Regions from separate parts of the Pseudoalteromonas sp. HF66 genome, predicted to be linked through region 1. Evidence: predicted binding sites of a transcription regulator. Region 1 holds the regulator's gene; the other holds the start of a gene.

Region 1 (12,015 bases):
TACATCGCTGATCCCCCAACGAACACCTAAGTCCTCTTGGACATTATCATTCACTGTCACCATACGTGATTCAATTACCACTTGTTTAACAGGAATATCTAAGGTTTCCACCATACGGCGCACGCTTTCGATGCTTTTGGCTGTATCTTTGATGAGTAAAGTATTGGTACGTTTATCAACAGAAACACTGCCTCGTGAAGAGATTATGCTATTGGTGTCTGTTTTTAAAAGATCAGCAAATTCTTCAGCTTTTGCATAGTTAAGGCGAATATATTCACTGTAAAGCGGCTCCAAGTCTTCAACTTGCTGCTTAGCTTGAAGCTCCTTTGCTTCACGAGCGGCTAACTCCTCTGCAGGAGCCACCATCAAGATAGTGCCATCCATACGCTTATCTAAGCCTTTAATCTTCAGCACCACATCAAGTGCCTGATCCCAAGGAACACCGCTTAAACGTAAAGTGATATTGCCTGTTACAGAGTCACTTGTGACAAGGTTAAATTCGTTATAACCAGCAATAATCTGTAATACAGAACGAATAGGAATATCTTGAAAATTAAGACTCATAGGGCGGCCTTGATATTCAATTCCACCATCAAGGTATGCGCGCTGAGTATCGTCTTTTTCAACTGTGAGGGTAAAGATGTTTTCAATTTGTTGGTGCGTAAACTTAAATGCCGCATTTGGTTCAACCTCAATGCGTGTTATGTTGCCTTCTTTGAAGGTTTCAATGTTGCTTACGACCGTTCCAAAATCAATCACATCTAATTGATATAATAAATCGTCTAAAATATCTGTGTGGTGAAACTCAGCAATGATTTTGCCACCGCTTTCATACACATTAATTGCCGCTTGCGTATTTTGTAAAAAGACTAATAGACGCGCTTCACCTTTTTCACCACGACGAAAATCAATCGACTGTACTGTGTTAATATAGTTATTAGAAGCGGTTAATCCATCCTTTGAGTCATCTGTTGTAATCGGATTGTCTGAAACATGCAAAGTAACAATGTTGTCTTTCGCTGTTGTTTTATAAATTTTTAATTTATCTAAGCTAACAATTACTTTTAAACCATCTTCGGTCATAGTGCTGGTTACATGCTGAATACCTGCTTGATTAACTGGTACATCACGTACTTCATTATCTACACCTACATTACTAAAAAGCATTTCGATACGAGCTGGCGAGTTATATACCTGGATTTTAGGTTCAAACGTAAGAGCTTCATCAAACACAAGTTGTAATTGTGTTTCGCCTTGCATTAATGGGTTATAACGAACGTCGTACAATAAAGGGGCAGCGATTGCCGTCTGAGCCACAATTAAGGCTAACGCAGCTAACACGCATTTATTTATGTGCTTTAACCAAGCCATTCCTTTATGCATTTTCTTTTCACCTTTCATATGATTAACCTGCACCATTTGTACTTGCCTCTGACATTTCTAGCTTGGTCAGGCGCTCTTTCCAGCAACCAGCCCCATCTGGGATTAATTCTAATAATTCAATATAATTGTCGTGCACTTGTTTTATTTCACCGTGATACAAGCCAATATAATTACCCACTGTCACTCGATAAAGCGTGTCATCAGTCGCTTTGATCAGTGCCCAAGTATTGTCAGCACGACCGATAGTCCCTTGCATAACTAAATTATCCAATGGGTATTTCTCAAGTGGTTGACGAACCCTATTAGGGTCTGGATGTAAGCAATTTTTAACTTGTACTAAATTGTTTTGGATTATTTCTGGCTTAGGTGCCACAAACGGGCTGCGTAACTTACCAGCACTATATTCAAAATGCTCAAATTTTGTGATTTCAGGTATCGGTTCAACTTTAGGCGTCGTACTCGCTTTTACTTGATCAATAAACTCTTTTTGTTCAGAAGTATCATCATTACAAGCAGTAAGCACAATAGCCATTGCAATAACTAAGGGAAGCTTCTTCATTTTTTAGTCCCCCCTTCATAACGATAAGTCTTTGCAACAACACTAAAAGTTAATTCGCCATTACCGAGTGTTTGAATCGTAAAGTCATGTAAACTAACAATACGCGGTAACTGAGCAACTTTACCAACAAACTCACCAAATTCATGATACGTTCCTACCACTTCTATTTTAATTGGTAGTTCTGTATAAAACTCTTTTTCAATTTCTGGTAACCAGCCAATTTTCAAAAAAGTTAAGCCACTAGTTGTACCAACATAAGATAAATCATCTAGTAAACCAGGAGTCTCATTGGAGGTTGGTAAGCGTTTTAAGAGCTGCGAAAACTTATCTTCCATTTCAACCATTTGTTGACGATATATTTCCAAGTTACTCGCAATCGCATATTTTGCTTTGTATGTTTGGCGCAGTTCAGTTTCTTTAGCTACTGCACTGTGGTAGCTAGCAATTTCATCTGAAACTAATAAGCTATAGCTAAAATACAAAACAATTGCAGCCACAAACGCACAACATAGCGCTTTCACTGCTATGGGCCAATCGCCCATATTTTCAAGTTCTATTTCATTCCAATCTATTTCTGTTAACGCTTTGATATCAAGGTTCATTACGTGCCTCACCTATCTGATCAAAAGGCTTAACATAAAAATCCATATTAAAGTCACTCAACAATCGCGACGTTTGCTCACCAGCTACAATGCCTTGCATAATCGGTCGTTCTAATAAGTAAGAACCTTGCACTTGGCGCAACATAGTCGATAAGCGATTATTGGATTCACTGCGACCGATAACATGAATGCGATTATCATGTCGCTCTAGTTTAGTTAAATAAACACCGGCAGGGACTATATTGGCCACTTCATCCATAATTTGTGTTCCCAAATTACGGTTACTTTGTAACTCTTCAATTAAGCGCATACGTTGTTGTAAGTTCTCTTTTTTCTTATCTAGCTCATTAATTTCACGAATACGTTGGTTTAATAATGCTATTTCAGTATTTAAGAAGTTGTTCTTTACATTCTGCCCTTCACGTAAGCTGCTGTAAAAAGAGCTTAATAAATACATACTCAAGAAGCTAACAACAACAACGCCGAACAAAATTGTAATGAACTTGTTCTGGGAATCTTTTCTTTGTTGTTCGCGCCATGGCAATAGATTTATATGTGGCATGATGAAAAGCTCCTTAAAGCCAATCCTGTAGCTATCGCAAACTGAGTGCGATGACGCTGTAACATATTACGGTCAACCTTCGGCGAAATTTCAAGATTTGCAAATGGTTCAGCAACAATGGTGTGGATTCCTAACTCTTCAATTAGCAACCTATCTAAGCCTTCAATCATGGCGGTTCCGCCAGTCAGCACAATGTAATCGACTTGATCTTTACCACTAGTAGTTAAGAACATTTGTACCGCACGCCTTACTTGTTGCAATAACGATGTCTGGAATGGCGCAAGAACTTCAAACGTGTAATTTGGTGGTAAGTCACCTGTTGTTTTACCTATTTCAGCTTCATCAAAGCTCTTGTTGTAATAAGCAACAATACTATTGGTATATTGGTCGCCACCGAAAACTTGGTCACGAGTGTAAATTGTTTCACCTTCCTGTACTACGCTGACAAGCATCAATACAGCACCAATATCAACCACGGCAACACACTTGTTGAAAGCATCACTAGGTAGTTGTTGGTAGTAAATATCCATTGTTCTACTTAGTGCATAACTTTCAACATCAACAACCGCAGCCTTTAAGTTTGCAGCTTCAAGTGCACCGACTCGCGCTTGCACACTTTCAGTACGAGCTGCAGAAAGAAGAACATTTACTTTACTTGGATCTGCTTCGTTGATTGCCAGCTTTTCGAAATCGATATTTACTTCATCAAGTGGATATGGAATTAAGCTATCAGCTTCAATGGCAATTTGTGACTCTAATTCAGCATCTGTTAATGATACATCCATAAAAATCACTTTCGTTATTACAGTTTGACCAGAAACAGCGACTGCTGCAGTTTGAACTGATTTAGGAATTTTTCTTTTTAATTTAGCGATAACATTGCCTATCGCTTCTATGTCTTGAATAGAACGCTCAGACATAGCGCCTTTTGGCATAGGTTCAATAGCTAACGCTTCAAGCCGCATACCTGCGTCTGTTTCTTGCAGCAACACTGCTTTTATACAGTGCGATCCGATGTCAATTCCTACCATCATAGATGAAGGCTTTTTAAATAGCTGACTTAGCATGTTTGCAACTTTGCCTTTGTTTTAATAATAAACAAGTTATAATTTTTATCTGAAAAAATATTATTCATTTTTTAATCAATATATACTAGCAGTCTCCGATTCTAATTGGGAGTCCATTTAGGGAAAATATAAGTGATTTTATTAAAGCGAACTTTACAATTTATTATCATTTGCTCATTCTTAGGGCTAATCACTTTAGTTGGTCTATACTATTACGTTAAACCTGACATTCCTAGCGTTCAGGTACTAAAAGACGTTCAATTACAAACACCTATGCAAGTATTCTCACGCGATGGTTTATTGATTAACCAATTCGGTGAAAAACGACGCATTCCCGTTACGATAGATCAAATCCCTCAACCATTAATCGATGCTATTTTAGCAACAGAGGATAATCGCTTTTACGAGCATATCGGTATCGATCCAATTGGTATTGTTCGTTCTGCCATTGTACTCATATCCACAGGTGAAAAGAAACAAGGCGCAAGTACGATAACTATGCAGCTTGCCCGTAACTTCTTCTTAACCCGAGAAAAAGCATACATCCGTAAAGTCAAAGAGATCTTCATCGCTTTACATATCGAAAGTATATTAACTAAAGACGAAATCCTCGAATTATATTTAAATAAAATTGAACTTGGTAACCGTGCTTTTGGTATTGGTGCTGCAGCACAAGTTTATTACGGTAAGGAATTAAATGAACTTACCTTGGCGCAAATGGCAATGATTGCAGGTTTACCTAAAGCACCTTCAGCACTAAATCCTATACGTAACCCTACCCGTGCTAAAAGCCGTCGTAATGTTGTTTTAGGACGTATGTTAACCGAAAAGTACATTACGCAGAGTGAATACGCAGAAGCCACTAAGGCGCCTATTACTGCAAAATTCCACGGCGCAGAAATTGAAGTTTATGCACCATATATCTCTGAGATGGTGCGTGCTGATATGGTTGAACGTTATGGCCATGAGCGCGCTTATAATTCTGGTTTTAAGGTCTACGCTAGCGTTGACTCAAATATTCAGCAAGCAGCACAAGATGCCATTGTTGATAACCTACATGCTTACGACATGCGTCATGGCTACCGTGGTGCTACGGCACAGTTATGGGACAGTGAAAACGAGAGCCCACTTAGCCAAGAAGAAATCTTAAATAAACTAAAAGATGTTAAAGAATTTGGCCCGTTATTGGCTGGTGTTGTAACAAATGTCGCAGAACAGTCAATCGATGTGCTTTTAAAAAGCGGCGAACAAGTTACTATTGAGTGGGATGGCTTAAAATGGGCACGTAAATATATTACGCGATACCGTCAAAGCTTCGCACCAAAAACCGCTGGTGAAATCCTAACGGCTGGAGCGCAAATTTGGCTGCGTAAAAATGCAGATGACAGCTATATATTAAGCCAAGTGCCCGAAGCTTCGAGCGCATTGGTTTCACTAGATCCACAAGATGGTCGTATTAAAGCGATTGTTGGTGGTTATAGTTTTGAGCAAAGCCAATACAATCGTGCAGTCCAAGCAAAACGTCAAGTAGGTTCAAACATTAAGCCGTTTATTTATTCAGCGGCACTTGAAAATGGATATACACTCGCTTCTATTCTGAATGATGCACCAATTAATCAGTGGGATAAAAGTCAAGGTGTCGCATGGCGCCCGAAAAACAGTCCTGCGGTTTATAATGGACCTATCCGTATTCGTAGAGCACTTGCCCAGTCGAAAAACGTAATTTCGGTACGCTTATTACGTGGTGTTGGTCTTGAGCGCACAGCCGATCATTTGCTTAAGTTTGGTTTTTTAAACAGTGATATTAACCGTAGTGAATCGCTGGCACTTGGCAGCGCCTCTATCACTCCTCTTGAACTTGCGAGGGGGATGAGTACTTTTGCTAATGGTGGGCACTTAATTACTCCATACTTTATTTCAGAAATTCAAGACTCTGCCGGAAATGTGTTATTTAAAACAGAGCCTGAACTTGCCTGTGATGAACCACAACAAGCCATTACCCCTGAATTTGCATCTCTGGATGATACTCAGATAAATATTCCAAATACTCAGGTTACTAGCACCCCACGTTGTGCACCACGAATCATTTCAAAGCAAAATGCTTTCTTAATTTCACAAGCTATGCACAGTGCTATTTGGGGTGGCGGTAGCTGGACTCATAAAACGGGTTGGAGTGGTACAGGCTGGCGTGCACAAGCCCTTGGTCGTCGTGACCTAGCCGGTAAAACAGGTACCACCAATGACTCTGTTGATACTTGGTTCAGCGGCTTTAACCGCAATGTGATGACTTCGGTATGGGTTGGTTTTGATAACCCAGGTAAGGCCCTTGGCCGTTCGACCTATAATAATAACCTCGATAAATCGCAAATATCTGGTGCAGAATCAGGCGCTAAAACAGCGCAACCGGCATGGGTCGACTTTATGCGTGCAGCCCTTGATGGTATGCCAGAAGCACCTATTGAACTTCCTGAGGGGCTAGTATCGGTTCGTATCGACTTAGCGACGGGCCTTTTAAGCCATAAAAACGATTACACTAGTCGCTTTGAGTACTTTATTAAAGGCACTGCGCCAACCAAGTATGTACTTGATCAACCTACTGATGTGTTTGAAGAAAAGCTCAGCACAGAAGAAGAGCTGTTTTAAGCAATTTGTATAAGTAGTTGTGATAATAAAAAAGCGCCCAAAGGGCGCTTTTTGCTTAGCCATTTAAACTAAGATCAGCAAAATTATTTTAGGTTATTCATTAACCAATAAAGATCTGAGTGAATCCCCGCTGCGGTGACCTCTTTGCCCGCTCCAGGGCCTTGGATCACCAATGCATTATCTAAATACCACTGTGAATTAATTACAAAGATATTATCGCCCGGTTTAAGACCTGCTAGTACATCATCTTTGCCAACATTGACTAAGCCAACTTGTGCTTTGACCTTACCATCTACTAATGTAATAGCACCGGTATAGCGCACAACTTTATCTTCAGCTGCAGCCAAGTTTGCTTTTTCAGTCATAAAATCATCGAGTAGCTGCTTATTTGCAAGAAAATCTTGCCAGCTACCTATTGCTAACGCTTCAGGCATGAGTGGAGTTAAAGCAATGTCATCAAGCTCTAAATCAAGACCGAGATCTCGCGCTAAAATTAGCAGTTTACGCTGCATATCGCGGCCAGATAAATCTTCACGAGGATCTGGCTCTGTATAGCCCATATGCTGAGCTTGAAGCACTAAATCTGAAAACGGCACACTGCCATCATAGCTGCTGCATAACCATGACAAGGTACCTGAAAATACCCCTTCAATACGGTTAATTCTGTCACCACTATTTTGTAAATCAGCTAAAGCAAAATTAATTGGTAAACCTGCCCCCACACTGGTGTTATAGCGCCACAATAAATTTCGCTCGGCTAAATTATTACGTAATGTTTGATACCAACTACTGGCGGCGGTGCCAGCATATTTGTTTGCACTGATCAAATGGCAGTTAAGTTCTATAAAATCAGGATAAAACTGACTAAAGGCCTCACTGGCTGTAATATCAATCACTACTTTGTGTTCATAATCAAGCTCATTGATACGTGCTAATAACTCAGCTTTGTTGTAGCTTTGCGCTTCGTTGTGCCATTGCTCTTGCCATGTTTCAGTATTTAAACCACTGGCACTAAAAAGCATTTGCTTTGAGCGTAAAAGAGCAACAACTTTTACTTTATACTGAGCAGATAAACGAGCAAACTGAGCTTGTAGTTGCGATAAGAACACCTCACCCACATTACCAAGACCAGCAACGATAATGGCCAGCTCTTGGCCTTTGTTGACTAATTTGTCATGTAGAAGAGTTAAAACATCACTATCAATTGCCTGGTCATTTAAGATCAACACATAGTTATCATCTTGTTGTACAAAACGAGGATGAATGCTTTGCTCTTTTAAAAGCGCTGTCGCTTGATCTGTAAGCGTAATTACATCAGTTGTTGGTGCAACCACTGCACAACCACTTAAATTAGACTCAACAATATTGGCGCGACCCGCTAAGTGGCCTACAACCTGATGAGTGCTTTGGCCTGGCACTAATAAGTAAGTATCGCCATCTTTAGTAAAGTGGTGCAGGCTGTGCTGGATTAACTGGCTTAGTTCACCTACTTCACCACTACTAAGTTTATCAACCCGTAATAAATCGATGTTATCTAAGGTAGTAATAAAACGTTTTGCTTTGCTATAGCCTTCTTTTACTACTTCGGTTGGCGTTGCATCGCAATCAAAGCTACTTCTAACAACTAGCTTGATCTCGGTGCCTTTTAACGGCGATAACGTCTTAGCATGCAGTACAGGATTACCTAAACGTGCTAATAAGTTAGCTTGCTCGCGACAAACCTTGGCATATTTAAGCGCATTTTTAACTTTACGAGGATCTGTACTAAACACGCCTTGTGTATCGGTCCATATAGACACTTGTTTCGCAAAAGTATAACTGGCCAGTAACGTCGCACTGTAATCACTGCCGTTGCGCCCTAATGTAACCGTATTGCCTTGGCAATCCACAGCTATAAAGCCCGTTACTACGTTTATGTGTGACTTACTAATTATACTTGTGCATTGCTGCTGATTTTTTTGATGTAATAGTTGCCCGTCATTTAAAGTAAATAACTGCCTTGCATCAACATCTTGCGCAGCGACACCGAGCTGATTTAGGTAAGCGGCCAACAAGCGCGCCGACCATACTTCACCATGGGCAAGTAAAGGCGCCTCAAGTAACTGCTGTTGACTAATTAATTCATTTAAAACCGCAAGCTCATCATTTAGCTGCGCCAACGCCTGTTGTTTATTCTGGCCTGTAAGTAATTGCTCAATTAAGGCTCGTTGATTGTTATCAATAAGCAATAAAATATCGTTAACAGCTTGCCTATCTTGCTGCTGGTAACTTTGCCAAAGTTTTACTAGAGTATCGGTTGTTTTACCTGATGCCGACACAACCACACAGTCACCCTGCTCTGTATTCGCTAGAACGATGTTAGCTACCGCATGATAACGATCTGCAGAGCTTAAGCTTGAGCCACCAAATTTATGAACAATATTTACCATCTCTTCTACCACAATGCCGTATGCGCAGGCGTTAACTTAAATGACGCGTTTTGTTGTGTATCTTGCTGTGTTTGTTTTACTTCAGCTTTAGCAGCTTGCTGGCCTTGACCTGGTTTTACTAAATTGAAAACACGGTCTAAATCTGCGATAAGATCTTTTACATCTTCAATGCCTACAGAAATACGGATCAAAGTATCGCCCACACCGGCTTCAAGGCGCGCTTTAGGCTCCATGCCTGCGTGGGTCATTGTTGCAGGGTGACAAATCAAGCTTTCTACCCCACCTAACGACTCTGCAAGGCTAAAGTCTTTAAGACTGGTTAAAAACGCTGCAGCATCGTTAATGTCGCCTTTAATATCAAAGCTCACCATGCCACCAAAACCACGTTGCTGTGCTTTAGCAAGCTCATGTTGTGGGTGAGAAGCAAGGCCTGGATAATAAACTTGGCTTACAAAAGGAGAGTTTTCTAAATACTCCGCAATCGCAAAAGCATTTTCTTGATGCTGCTTTAAACGCACATTTAAAGTACGTAAACCACGAAGCGTTAAGTAACTGTCAAATGGTGCACCAGTAATACCGATATTATTTGCCCACCAAGCAAGCTCATCACCTAGCTCTTGCGTAGCAGCAATCACCGCACCGCCAACCACATCAGAGTGACCATTAATATATTTAGTAGTTGAGTGAACAACAATATCAACACCAAACTCAATTGGGTTTTGCAGCGCAGGTGATAAGAAGGTGTTATCAGCCGCAACTAAAGCATCACACTGCTTAGCAATACTAGTGATTGCTTTAATATCTGTTAAACGCAAGATTGGATTACTTGGCGTTTCTATCCAAATCAACTTAGGTTTAATCGATAAAATTTCTTGGAGATTTTCAGATTTCGTTAAATCCAAAACTTTTAGTTTTAACAGGCCACGCTTTTCAAGCGAAGTGAATAAACGATAACTACCACCATAGCAGTCATGTGGGATCACTAAGGTGTCGTCACTGTTTAATAGCTGAGTCGCTAAATGCACTGCTGACATACCTGTTGCAGTAATAATACCTCTAGCGCCACCTTCAAGTTCAGCTAAGGTTTCAGCTAAGATATCGCGATTCGGGTTACCGCTGCGGCCATAGTCATACTGGCGCTTAGTATCAAAATCAGCAAATGAATAGGTGGTTGATAAGTAAATTGGCGGTACAACCGCGCCATGATGTTTATCGGCTTCGATGCCGTGACGAACAGTAATCGTCGCTTTATTTTTATCGCTCATTTCATCACCTATTCCTGAACTGGATGTTTAGACGTCTAAAAGGTTAGATGATCAAATATGAGAAGTCAAAGCATTTATCGCTCACACATAGAAGTTTATACATTTACACCACTAGATGGCTAAATAACTAGTATTTGACTATCTTTTTTAAAGAGATAGAATTTCCGCATCTTGCGCTGTGAATAAGGCGTAAATCACTGACAACCGAGGCAACGAAACAACTTATGGCTAAATGGAACGGTGAATACATTCACCCATATGCAGAACACGGTAAAAAATCAGAACAAGTAAAAAAGATTACCGTATCAATCCCACTTAACGTATTAAAAGTATTAACTGACGAGCGTACACGCCGCCAGATCAATAACCTGCGTCATGCGACGAACAGCGAGTTATTGTGTGAAGCTTTCTTACATGCTTTTACAGGTCAACCATTACCAAATGATGACGACCTTCGTAAAGACAACCCTGAAAAGGTACCTGAAGAAGTTAAAAGAATTATGCAAGAAATGGGGTTAGATATCCCAGTGCTTGATTCAGAATAAGTATTTCGGCCATCGGATCACCGCCGATAATCGCAGATATAAAAAAACTCAGCCAAGGCTGAGTTTTTTATTAGCGTTATACAATTTGAGTAATTAAGTTTAACGCATGTAATCTTCTGGCATCTCGATTTGCGCTACACCTGACTCCACTGCAGCTTCAGCAACAGCACGTGCAATACGAGGTAATAAACGCGGGTCCATTGGCTTAGGAATGATGTACTCAGCACCAAACTCTAGTGACTCAACACCAGCCGCTTTCAGTACTTCATTTGGTACAGACTCTTTAGCGATACCACGAATAGCGTGTACTGCCGCAATTTTCATTTCATCATTAATTGCCGTTGCACGCACATCAAGCGCACCGCGGAAAATAAACGGGAAGCAAAGCACGTTATTTACTTGATTAGGGAAGTCTGAACGACCCGTAGCCATAATTAAATCGTTACGTGCACTGTGCGCAACTTCTGGTGCAATCTCAGGATCTGGGTTTGAACACGCAAACACGACTGGTTTATCAGCCATTAGCTTAAGATCATCTGCAGTTAATAGGTTAGGACCTGATACACCAACGAATACATCAGCATCAGCAATAACATCTTGTAATGTACGCTTATCAGTATTATTAGCGAATAGTTGCTTATACTCGTTTAAGTCATCACGACGAGTATGGATCACACCTTTACGGTCAAGCATATAGATGTGCTCACGTAGTGCGCCACATTTAATTAAAAGCTCCATACAAGCAACTGCGGCAGCACCGGCACCTAAACATACAATAATGGCATCTTCGATATCTTTACCTTGTACTTCAAGGGCATTAAGCATACCGGCAGCAGTAACAATAGCTGTACCATGCTGGTCATCATGGAAAACGGGAATATCACAGCGTTCAATAAGCGCTTTTTCGATTTCAAAACATTCTGGTGCTTTAATATCTTCTAAGTTGATACCACCAAAGGT
Region 2 (12,015 bases), on a different contig from region 1:
GAAAGTGAGCTATGAATATCCGATCAGCGATAGTTTCAGTCTTGATTTCAAACTCAAACATACATGGCTAGACAGCAACTTAGCCAATTCAAACATGATCAATAAAAACGGATACTTCTCAGGCTTTACAGGTATTACCTACCACTTTTAGGCCAGTGTATTGTGATTTGTGCACCGCCCGTTTGTGGGCAATTGGCTAAGCTTATTTTACCGCCATGCCAACTGGCAATACGATGAACTATATAAAGCCCTAATCCATAACCACTAGCCAACTTATCTCCTTCACCTTGTTTAAAAGGCTCAATCAGCGCATCTGCATTAATTGGTAAGCCAGGTCCATCATCTGCAATACTTATAAGGTAATAGCCCGCTTGTTCTTTACTGCTTATATGGATAGTGTTTTTTGCGTATTTAGTGGCATTGATCAGTAAATTTTGCACTGCAATAGCCATAAAGCTTGCTTCACAATAGGCAGTATCTACTTCAAACGCTGAAATGAATTCGAGTTCTTTGTATAAATCGAATTTAGCTACTTCCGTATTGATAAGTTTAGTTAAGTTAACTTTCTCCTGATTAAACACGCTTTGCTGGTGCTCTAAGCGAGCAAACGATAAGTATTGCTCTAAACGTAATTCAATTTCATCGATATCGCGTTCTATTTGCCTACTTTCTTGTGATTCTAACTCAGCAATCGATAAAGCAAATCGCATACGGGTAAGAGGCGTACGAATTTCATGAGAAATAATGCGTGATAAATCGTTATGTAATTGCACAAATTTATTAATGCGCTCAGACATATGGGTAAACGTGCTAGCCAATGGCGCGATAGATGAATTAGGTTTTATATCTAGCTCTATCCGCTGTGGCTTTTTGCTAAAGTGGTAGGCTGCGCGTTGTAATAAACTCAAATCACGAAATACAGGGCGAATGAACAACAAGATCATGGCACCAAGTAAAAAGTAAAAGGAAAAAAATGCAAACCAGTCAGTCTTTGCTTGTGAAATCAAGGAAATAGGGCCTATTTTTTGAATGCTGCCGAAACTTCCTTTCAGGTATATATACTGCTGATTATTCTCGGTGACGCTGATAATGCCATCTTTATTGAAACTAGCTTGCAATGAATCGGGTAACACAAGTTCGTTTTGGTTAAAGGTACTGATCCTCGATGCTTTTTGCTCTGCGATTTGCGCAAGTTCTGCGACGCTGATTTGCACACTCGGTATCTGCTCAGAGAAAAATTGATTATAAAGCTGACCAAAAGCCAAAACTAAGGCAATTAAGCTGACAGTGATAATTAAATACAGCTTAAAAAATTGCTGTTTCATATTTTTGAAATATCCAGGCTGTATCCTTTACCCCGAACAGACTTAATATCCAACGACTCCTTATGTTTGCTAATGGTTTCTTTAAGCTTTTTACGTAAACGGCTAATTTTTAAATCAATAGCTCGGTCAAGTCCATCATACTCACGACCAATAACATGCTTAAATAATACTTCTCGAGAAACCGGTTGGGGTGTGCTTTTAGCTAGATAGGCAATGATCTCAAACTCACTTTCATTGAGGTTCAATGCAGTATTATGAAAGTAGATATCACGTTTTTTAGTGTCGATACGCAAAATATCACTTTGATGTGAAAAGTTATCTTGGCCAACAGTATGGGCGATAATTGTTTTAACCTTAGCTAATAACAGTTCAGGCTTAATGGGTTTTACAAGGTAGTCATAGGCGCCTAAGTTCAAACCTTTAATTTGTGATTGTACTGAGTCCAGCGCTGTTAAAAAAATGACAGGACAACTGTATTTTTCTTTCAACTGGGAAATTAACTCAAAGCCATTGCCATCCGGTAGCATAACATCACAAATAATTAGTGAAGGCATGAAGGTGATTTCACTGCTACGGTAAGCCTCCGTAGTATTAAACACATCAATTGTATAGCCATGCTTTAACAAAAATGTTTGAATTAAGCTTGCTAATTTCACATCATCTTCAATTATAAAAATATGCTGCATTATAAACTCCAGCCAAAGCGCCGCTTTATTCGGTAATCTTTAGCTTCATAGCTTGCTATTGAGAGTAGTTGTTGTTTAACAACCTGATTACTCAATGGATTTATTAATTTCACAGTAAGTGGGTGCTCAGTTTTAATCTTAAACTTTTCGCTAATTAAACCTCCTTGTTTATAACACTGCGTATACTGTGGACGCTGAGTTATTTCTAAACAAAGCTCTTTAAAGGGAGCAATTCGAAAATGAATTTGTATATTAAATTCACAGACCTTTTGTTTCGTATCTGTCACACACACTGTGGGAGAGACTTTAAAAAAAGGTTGCTCAGGATTGTCATCACTTAAGCAAAGCGACGAAAAACAAAGACAAAAAAACAGCAATAGCCAACTTAATCGGTATATCATCTAACCAAGTCTCTGTTTTTTAATAGTCTTTTCTTCAAAGTAACAATAACCATCGAAAATTGATGTAACCTGCTCAACTCACTTTGAGTACTCATTTTTTTGCCGCTTATTATAATTGTTATTTATGCAGCCTATGAGCGGCGATTACACGATAAAAAAGCGGTTCTATCATACCTTACTTATCGTTGTAGCTACAAATAGGTGCTATGCAAAGCCTGTATTTTCAGCTTGTTGGCATATTTCTTAATGTTTAAAAAGTTAGTTTGTTGTTTTAAAAAGAAAACTGAATTTATATTTAGTTTTAGCTAATAGTTTTTCATTATGTTTAGCTGAGTCTAAGTGTTTACTAATCTGCTTTATTTGTTAATCCTTTCGTACAAATTGATACAATTTAGATTTAGCCTATCGAAACCAATATTTTAGCTGATGTCATTAAACATCTCCTAAGTTCGTGATTTATAATTAACAGATTCGACCTCTATTTTCTATTTTTCTGGTAGTATAGTCAGGTTATAAGTAGTTTAAGCAGTGAACAATTATGTTAAGTCCTTATTATCAGCAGCATGCTGATTACGTTTCTATCTCACGTGAGCAAGGCTGTCGTTTCGCCAAATTAGTGGCTGATGATTTCAATCCGTTACACGATAAAGACGCTAAAAAGTTTTGTGTACCGGGCGATTTACTTTTTTCGCTGGTTTTAAACCGTTACGGCATAAGTGAAAAAATGGAGTTTACTTTCGCTGGTATGGTTGATGAAAATTCAAAGCTAACTTTCCCTGAGGGTGCTGATGAGTTTGCGATTACCGATGGCGAAAAAGTAATGCTAAAAGTTAAACGAGAAGGTGCTGTTAGCCAGTGTCCAGAATTAACGAATAGCTTAATTAAAAATTATGTTGAGTTTTCTGGTACTACGTTTCCGCATGTCATCATCCCATTAATGGGTAAGCAAGACGTGATGATCAACCCTGCGCGCCCTATGGTGATTTACGAGTCAATGCTGATTAACCTAGATCGTCTTGATATTAGCGCACCTGAATTACAATTTGCGGAACCTGATTTTGAATTTACTGGCAAGCGCGGAAAAATTACGCTTCGCTTTAACCTTTTAGAAAACGGCAAGAAAGTAGGCTCAGGTGAAAAGCACATGCTTGTATCTGGTATTCGTGATTATTGCCAAGCAACGGTTGATGACTTAATTAGTTTTTATAATCACCGTAAAGAATCACTTAAACCAGAGTAATCTCTACATTTGCTATAAAGGGCGCTCATTGCGCCTTTTTTGTTGCTGATGTTCAGCGTACAATAGCGTTTTTATAGCCAAATGTACTTCAGAATATGTCAGTAGCGACCTTTTCAGAGTTAAATCTTGCACCTGCATTGCTAAGTGCTTTGCAAGAAGAGAATTATCACACCCCCACAGCAATTCAAGCGCAAACCATCCCACTCATTTTAGCGGGAGCTGATGTAATGGGCAGTGCACAAACCGGAACGGGCAAAACAGCCGCCTTTGTTTTACCACTACTGCACAACTTGATGTCTGCTGAAGTACTCCCTGATGCTGTTAAGGTACTTATTTTAACGCCCACCCGAGAGCTCGCTCAGCAAGTATTTGCAAGTGTAGAGCGCTATGCTGCGCACACAGATATAAAAGCGGCGCTTGCTTATGGCGGCGCCAGTATTGGCCCACAAATTAAAGCCATAAAAGCTGCACAGGTTGTCATCGCAACACCTGGGCGCTTACTTGATCATGTGATCAAGGGCAGTATTAAGCTCTCTAGTATTAATGCTTTGGTATTCGATGAAGCTGATCGCATGCTTGATATGGGCTTTATTGACGAGATCAATCGTATCTTGCGTCACGTGCCAAAAGATCGTCAAACCTTACTGTTTTCAGCAACATTTGACGACAGCATCTTTAAGCTAAGTAAGCAGTTATTGAATGATCCTAAATTAGTTGAAGTAAATAAACGCAACTCAGCAGCGGTTGAAGTTGAGCAGCTAGTTTATGCGGTTGATGAAGATCGTAAGCGTGAACTGGTATCGCATATGATTGGTATGAAGAATTGGCAGCAAGTACTAATATTCACTCGTACTAAACAAACCGCTGATGTGCTTGCAAAAGAAATGTGTAAAGACGGTTTAAAAACTGAATCTATTCATGGTGATAAAAGCCAAGGAGCACGAGATAAAGCGCTACATAACTTTAAATCCGGTGCAACAAGAGTACTGGTAGCGACAGATGTTGCTGCTCGTGGCCTTGATATTGCTTCGTTAAAGTATGTAATCAATTACGAACTGCCTTATGTGGCCGAAGATTATGTACACCGTATTGGTCGTACAGGTCGTGCTGGCGAGAAAGGGATGGCGATGTCGCTGGTTAGTATTGATGAGCAATGGTTACTGGATGAAATAGATATCTTACTCGACACGAGACTTACTCCACAGTGGTTACCAGGATATGAGCCTGATTTAACCAAAGAGCCAAAACAGGTTCGTAAAAATACAAATAAAGCACGGCGCTCGCGTGATAAAAAACGTATCTTAGGGCAAAAAAGTAGGAGACGTTCCTAAATTTGGCATATATTTATACTATCCTCAGGCTAAAGTTGAGAGTTTAGTATGTTAGAAGAAAATAAGTGGGTTTTTCGCCGCGCTGATAAACAATTTTCCTTAGAAAAGTGGCAGAAAACAATTAATCTCATGACTGAGTTGTTTTCTGCTCCTGCGGGTTTTATCGTCCATAAAACTGACAATGTTTATCGTATTATTGTATCCAGTGAGCAGCAAGAAAACCCCTATGAAGCAGGGGCTGAATTAAATGCTGACGATAATATCTTCTGTAAAAAAGTTGTGCGAGATATGGCACCACTTTATGTTGATCATGCAAGTAAAGACTCTCAGTGGGATGATAGCCCACTAGTGAAAGATGGTTTTGAATCTTACCTTGGTGTACCTATTAGTTGGCCTAATGGTGAACCGTTTGGCACATTTTGTGTAATGGATTTTAAGCAGACTCACTATCAACAGAGCTTTTTAGAATTAATAGAGCAACTTCGCGATATGGTTGAGGACGACCTTGCTTTGTTAGATAATTTTACGCAGATGCGTGAAATTGCCATGCTCGATTCACTTACCAATATTTATAATCGCCGCGCAATAGACCTACTTTGCCAACATAAACTGAATATATCGAAACGTCTTGGCTTTGACATTAGCTGTTTGTTTATTGATATAAACAGTTTTAAACCGCTCAACGATACTTACGGCCATGAAGTTGGCGATCTCGCGCTTATTTGTTTAGCTGACACTATGAAAGAGTGTCTTCGTGAAACCGATATTATTGGCCGCTTAGGGGGCGATGAGTTTATTGCTTTATTGCAAGTTCAGCCAGGTGATTGCATAGAAAGCATAGCCGATAAGCTCAACACCACCTATCAATCTAATTTAGCAAAGCGGGGCATTCCAGTTACGAGTTTAAGTATTGGTTCTGGGGTGATAGCTCAGCCAAAAGAAAACTTTGCTGAGCTATTAAAACGAGCAGATGAAGATATGTATGAGAAAAAGCAAGCCTCGAAGGCAGCACGTTAAGCTATTTGTTTCTCAGCTAGGTTCAGCTCCATGGTCGCTTTAAGTAAACGATAAAGGTTAATTGACGCATCAATTTCTTCTTTACGATTAGTTAAGCTTTCGATATTTAAACCGAGCGGTACATCTAAATGCGCGCAGCTTTGTAAAATTAAGTCAAGATTCTCACGGCAAATACGCACCGATTCACTCAATGTATTTGCCGAATCTAACATACGGTACTTAGTCGCCTCTGGTACCGAAATTCCTAACCACTCCATAAATTCTAAGGTTTTTTCACCGCCACATGGAGTAAACGTTAGAATAATACGCTTTGGGGTTGTGCCTTGTGCTTTACAGCTGCGGGCATAGCTGGTGATCAAATCAATAGTCGCTTGGGCATTGTAAACGGCTTGTGAGATGAAAAACTTACAGCCTTGCGCTGTTTTTTCGACTAAACGTTCATGTTCATTACGTTTGCTAGCGTGACGCTCTGCAATAGTAACGCCACCTAAAAATACATCGCTATTCTGTTTTACTAGCGTTTTATAAGCATCAGAAAGGCTTAATTTGATGTCACCATGAGATGATGGACTACCTACTAGCACTAAGTTCTTTAATTCAAAATCATTTCGAGTTTCATTTAACCACTCGGTAAACTCAGCTTCACCACGTTGGGCAACACTTTTATAAGTGATTACATCCAGTTGTGAGAGGCTGCGAAGTAGTTGACTATATTCACGTGGATCAACCGTTTCTTTAAACGGAAAAGGGCGCGGTTTAGCAATTCGGCTGCTTTCATCTTGAATGTCGTAAATGATCACACCATCGTATTCAATTTCGTGCAAGCGACCTAGTAGCTTTTGGGCAATAGTTTCAAGCATGGCTTTATCAGTACCTGATTTTGGTGGTGTGGTACCGATAAGGTAGACGCCTTGATTGGTGTCTTCAATTTTCTCTTGTAATGATAAAGCCATAATCCTCATTCCAGCTTGTGCTAATGTCTATGTAAACAATATAGCAGCCATTTAGACGTCTAGATAGATTTTTCTGATGAAAGTTTTTCAATGACTATGAATTTTACTCAAGTTGAATGTGAGGTGTTCTACGAAATTGACACACCTGTTTACATAAATTATAGCCCTGACCCTCATATTTTCTGGCGCTTTGATGCATAATCAGGCTGCAATCATTATGAGAAAAATAACTAACAAGGGAACATTATGAAATTTAGATTATTAGCAACCAGTTTTGCTGTAACACTTGCGCTGAGTGGCTGCGCAAGTAACTCACAGTCAAATATGGTTAAAGAAGTCGAAATTGAGCAGCAAGTAAGCCAAGATGATAACCGTGTATTTAGCCAAGATTACCTATTAGAAGAGCTTGAGAACGGCCTTCGCGTAATGGTAGTGAAAACCGACTACCCAGACGTCGTATCACTGCAAATTCCGGTATCGGTTGGCTCACGTAATGAAGTTGAAGCAGGTAAAACTGGTTTTGCACACTTCTTTGAGCATATGATGTTTAAAGGCTCTGAAAAATTCCCGCAAGATGTCTATTCAGATATTTTAAAGAACTCAGGTGTTGATAATCGCGCGTATACGACCAACGATTACACTAACTATCACTTAAATTTCTCAAAAGAGCACTTAGATAAAGTACTCGAAATCGAAGCTGATATTTTCCAAAACCTGACTTACAGCGAAGAGCAGTTCCGTACTGAAGCACTGACTGTAAAAGGTGAATATTTAAAGAATAATGCTAGCCCAATTCGTAAGTTACTTTCTGCCGTTCGTAACGAAGCATTCGAGAAGCACACATATAAACACACCACGATGGGCTTTTTTGAAGACATCGAAGCCATGCCTGATCAAATGGCATATGGTAAAGAGTTTTTCGCTAAGTTTTATAAGCCCGAGTACGTCTCTTTAGTCATTGTTGGTGATGTTGATCCACAAGAAACTATGGCAATGGTGAAAAAGCATTGGGGTAACTGGAAAAAAGGTGATTACCAAGCCGACATTCCAACTGAACCGAAACAACAAGCACCTAAGTACGTTCATGAAAAATATGATGGTTTACCGGGTCATTGGTTACTAGTGTCTTACAAAGGCACAGCATGGGATCCAACTCAAAAAGACCGTGCTGCGCTTGATTTGATTTCGCAGCTTTATTTCTCAAATAACTCGGCACTTTATCAAGAACTTGTTGTTGATAAACAAATTGCCAGTCAAATGTTTACCTATAACCCAGATACTAAAGACCCCGGTTTATTACATGTTTTTGTAAAAGTAGAAAACGAAGCTGATCTTGCTAAAGCTCGTGATGCGATTAACCGTACTTATGCACAAGCACGTACTGAGTTAGTTGATGCGCAAAAGTTAGCTGATTTAAAATCTAACTTAAAATACAGCTTTATCAATGGTCTTGATTCATCGCAATCAATAGCCTCAACGCTTGCAAGCTACATGCACTTTGAGCGCGACCCTGAAGTTATTAACCAACTTTACGCCACTGCTGATAGCGTCACTCCAGAAGATATCAAAGCAGTAGCAAACAAGTATTTTGTTGATTCAAGCCGTACCACTGTGACAATGTCGGCGCTTGATAAAGTAACTGGTTTTGAGCAGGAAGTTGATTTAAATGCAGCGGTGGCAAGTATCGAGCAAGCACCAACAGAACGTCATTTTAAAGTACTTGATAAAACAAATAGTTCACCACTGGTTGATGTAAACTGGTTATTTAATACCGGTGCGGCAGCTGATCCACAAGGCAAAAAAGGTTTAGCGGCGCTAACAGCCGCGATGCTAGCGCAAGGTGGTTCAGAATCAATGAGCTATAAAGATATTAAGAAAGCCTTATATCCTTTGGCGGGAAGCTTTGGTTATCAACTTGATAAAGAGATGATTTCACTTCGTGGTCGAGTACACAAAGATAATGCTGCGAAATGGTATGCGCTTGTTAGCGATCAATTGTTAAACCCTGGCTTTAGAGAAGATGATTTCAAGCGTCTGAAAAAAGAGCTTATAGATAGCATTAAAGCGGGCCTTAAAGCGTCAAATGATGAGGAACTAGGTAAAGAAGTGCTTTATCATCAGCTTTATAAAGGTCATCCTTACGAAAGTTATAACTACGGTGACATATCAGATCTTGAAGCATTGACACTTGATGACGTCAAAGCGTTTTATAATAGCCAGTTTACACAATCTAAACTAACAGTGGGTCTAATTGGTGCTATCCCAAGTGATGTTAAATCGACAATGATGAAAGATTTAACCCAACTTCCACAAGGTAAAGAAAGCCGTTTAATGATCCCTGATGCGCCAGTACTTAAAGGTCATCATGCGACTATTGTTGAGAAATCAGCGCAATCTACCGCAGTGTCCTTTGGTTTCCCAATTGATACAATTCGTAGCAGCGATGATTGGACAGCCCTTTGGTTAGTTCGCTCTTATTTTGGTGAACACCGCAGTTCAAACAGCTTCTTATATCAACGCATTCGTCAAACCCGTGGTATGAACTACGGCGACTATGCATACATCGAATACTTCCCACGTGGTATGTTCCAAACAAAACCAGATGCTAACTTAGGTCGTTCAGAGCAAATTTTCCAAGTATGGTTACGCCCGCTGCGTTCTAATAACGATGCTCACTTTGCAACACGTACGGCATTATTTGAGCTTGATAAGCTAATTAAAAATGGCATTAGTAAGGAAGATTTTGAAGCGACTCGTAATTTCTTAATTAACTTTGTGCCGCAAATGGTTGCAAGCCAAGATCGTCAATTAGGCTATGCACTTGATAGTGAGTTCTATAACACAGAGAGCTTTGTAGACTATGTGCGCGGCAAGCTTGAAAAGCTAACCCTTGATGATGTTAACCGCGTTATTCGCGATAACCTGCAAACCGAGAATATTCACTATGTGTTTATTACCGGTGACGGCAAAGATATGCAAAAACGTTTAGCATCAGAGCAAACATCACCTATGGTGTATAACGCTGAAAAACCGGCAGAACTTGTTGCTGAAGATAAAGTGATTGCAGACTATAAACTTGCAATACCAGCGAAAAATATTAAAGTACTTGATGTCGAAAAAGTATTTCAATAATTACTAATTAACTAATCAATGCCCCTATTTAGGGGCATTTTTCTATGCTTAATGGCTCGATGTTATCAGCAACTACAAGTTGATTTCGGCCAGCTTCTTTTGCTTGATAAAGCGCGCTATCAGCCATTTCAATGAGTAACATGGCATCATCACAACTACTAGGATATAGCGTGGCTAACCCGACACTTACTGTTAATGGGTAGCCAGCCAGTTCAGCCAACTTTAGCGTAGCAAGTTTTGTCATAAAACGTGTTACGAGTAATTGAGCATTATGGCTTTGCGTATTACCAAGTACTAGAACAAATTCTTCACCGCCGTATCTTGCGCACAAGTCACTGGGCCTGCGAGTAAATTCAGACAATAGTTTTGCCACTTCTTTTAAGCAATTATCACCAACTAGATGACCAAGGTTATCGTTAAGAGACTTAAAGTTATCAAGATCGACCATCGCTATGGATAAGGGATGTTTTAAGCGTGCACAGCGACTCCATTCTTGCGAATAAAAATCATCAAAATGACGTCGGTTAGCAACTTGCGTTAGACCATCGATACGAGCAAGCTCTCGAACTTGCTGCTCGGCAAGTTTACGTTCAGTAATATTTAAGTGGCTGATCACAACATAATCTGTTTTGCCAAGTTTTAAAGGTACTGCGCGCATCATAAACCAGCGGCTTTCAGTATCACTATGACAAGGATATTCCAAGTAAAACTCTGCGAGCTGTTGATTGATAACTTGGTTTATTCCGGTGTAGGCCTTTTCACCAAACTCATCGCCATGGGCCGCAGCTGATCTACAAATAGCTAGATAGTTTTGACTTTCCCACTGAGTGTTACACTCGCATCCATTCTCATCGCCGAATGATAGCCAGCTGCGATTTACAAATGTGATATCCCCCGAGTCATTAATGACCACAATATGCTCAGAGATAGTATCGAGTATTAACTTTAGAAACTCTTTTGATTCAACCACTTTATAACCTAGCCAGTGCTTAGTTATTTAAGGTTAGCAATAAATGGCGAATTTTCCTCTAAGCTACGCTTAAAGCTTTCATAAAAGTGTTTTGCTAGAGTCCTGAAGGGGGAGTGTAAAGCTCCTATTTAGCTCATGTAGTTAACAGCTGTCAGTACTGCATTTTAAGTTCAGTTCTGACAGTTGGCCTAAGTCTCTAAGTAAAGCATCAGGAAATGCTAAAGTATAGAACCAATTTTAACACCTAGCGCAAATAGCATGGTTACTATTACAAAGCCGATAAGTGTGGCATAGCCGCGTTGTTCTTTGGTCATATTTCACTCCTAAAAAATAACAAATACTGTTGCCATACCAAGGGCGAAACTAATAAACGAAGAAGTCGCTACGATTACAGCTAGGTTTTGCTTACTCACTGCGTGTGCTTTGCTGTCATTAGTTGATTCGTCATCGAGCTTGATGAGCTCACCTTGGCGTACTTCAAACACTGCGCATAAGCTCATGGTAGTTTCTTTTGACGCAGCGCCTTCTTTTTCAACTCGTTGAATGGTTCGTAGGCTTACATCACAGGCATCGGCCAGTTGTTGCTGCGTCCACTCGAATTTAAGCCTCAATGCTTTAATTGTATTAGGGTTCAGTTGCATTACTTACTTCCCAATGAACGGTTCAATTAACGTGATTAGGGCAAAACCAAAAATTGCTCCACCAATAAAACACCCTAAGGTAACCATAGCCACTTGCTTTGGGTTATCTGTAAGTGAAGTCTGTGTGCTCTGTTGAACTAATTTACCTGCTTTGTAAAACGAACATTCAAGCTTACCTGTTAGTATATTTTGCATCTCAAATTCGACTGCATAAGCATTCTCTTGGTAATTAAAGTCGTGGTGACTTTTAAAACCGAAGCTGCGCTTTTCACTAACCAATTCATCGTTTACATATATTTTTTCTTTACCACTCATGATG

What was found. The regulator MetJ, encoded in region 1, represses methionine synthesis genes. The targets are predictions, from matches to a motif close to TAGACGTCTAGACGTCTA.
Positions count from the first base shown of each region.
Region 2: the regulator MetJ is predicted to act here: its motif matches at 6,998-7,015, upstream of HCZ11_RS14690 (methylenetetrahydrofolate reductase).

Region 1 covers NZ_JAATOU010000014.1:51,709-63,723, forward strand. Annotated here, with positions in the region: gene HCZ11_RS14080 (type IV pilus secretin PilQ) at 1-1,383, opposite strand, end outside; gene HCZ11_RS14085 (pilus assembly protein PilP) at 1,406-1,942, opposite strand; gene HCZ11_RS14090 (type 4a pilus biogenesis protein PilO) at 1,939-2,544, opposite strand; gene HCZ11_RS14095 (PilN domain-containing protein) at 2,534-3,106, opposite strand; gene HCZ11_RS14100 (pilus assembly protein PilM) at 3,094-4,173, opposite strand; gene HCZ11_RS14105 (PBP1A family penicillin-binding protein) at 4,306-6,816, shown strand; gene metL (bifunctional aspartate kinase/homoserine dehydrogenase II) at 6,900-9,245, opposite strand; gene metB (cystathionine gamma-synthase) at 9,251-10,510, opposite strand; gene metJ (met regulon transcriptional regulator MetJ) at 10,735-11,055, shown strand; gene HCZ11_RS14125 (malic enzyme-like NAD(P)-binding protein) at 11,155-12,015, opposite strand, start outside.
Region 2 covers NZ_JAATOU010000015.1:50,398-62,412, forward strand. Annotated here, with positions in the region: gene HCZ11_RS14655 (MipA/OmpV family protein) at 1-151, shown strand, start outside; gene HCZ11_RS14660 (ATP-binding protein) at 135-1,325, opposite strand; gene HCZ11_RS14665 (response regulator transcription factor) at 1,322-2,011, opposite strand; gene HCZ11_RS19800 (DUF3019 domain-containing protein) at 2,011-2,412, opposite strand; gene HCZ11_RS14675 (DUF3581 domain-containing protein) at 2,951-3,652, shown strand; gene HCZ11_RS14680 (DEAD/DEAH box helicase) at 3,748-4,983, shown strand; gene HCZ11_RS14685 (sensor domain-containing diguanylate cyclase) at 5,032-6,000, shown strand; gene HCZ11_RS14690 (methylenetetrahydrofolate reductase) at 5,997-6,953, opposite strand; gene HCZ11_RS14695 (pitrilysin family protein) at 7,200-10,085, shown strand; gene HCZ11_RS14700 (sensor domain-containing diguanylate cyclase) at 10,114-11,055, opposite strand; gene HCZ11_RS14705 (helix-turn-helix transcriptional regulator) at 11,379-11,696, opposite strand; gene HCZ11_RS14710 (hypothetical protein) at 11,700-12,015, opposite strand, start outside.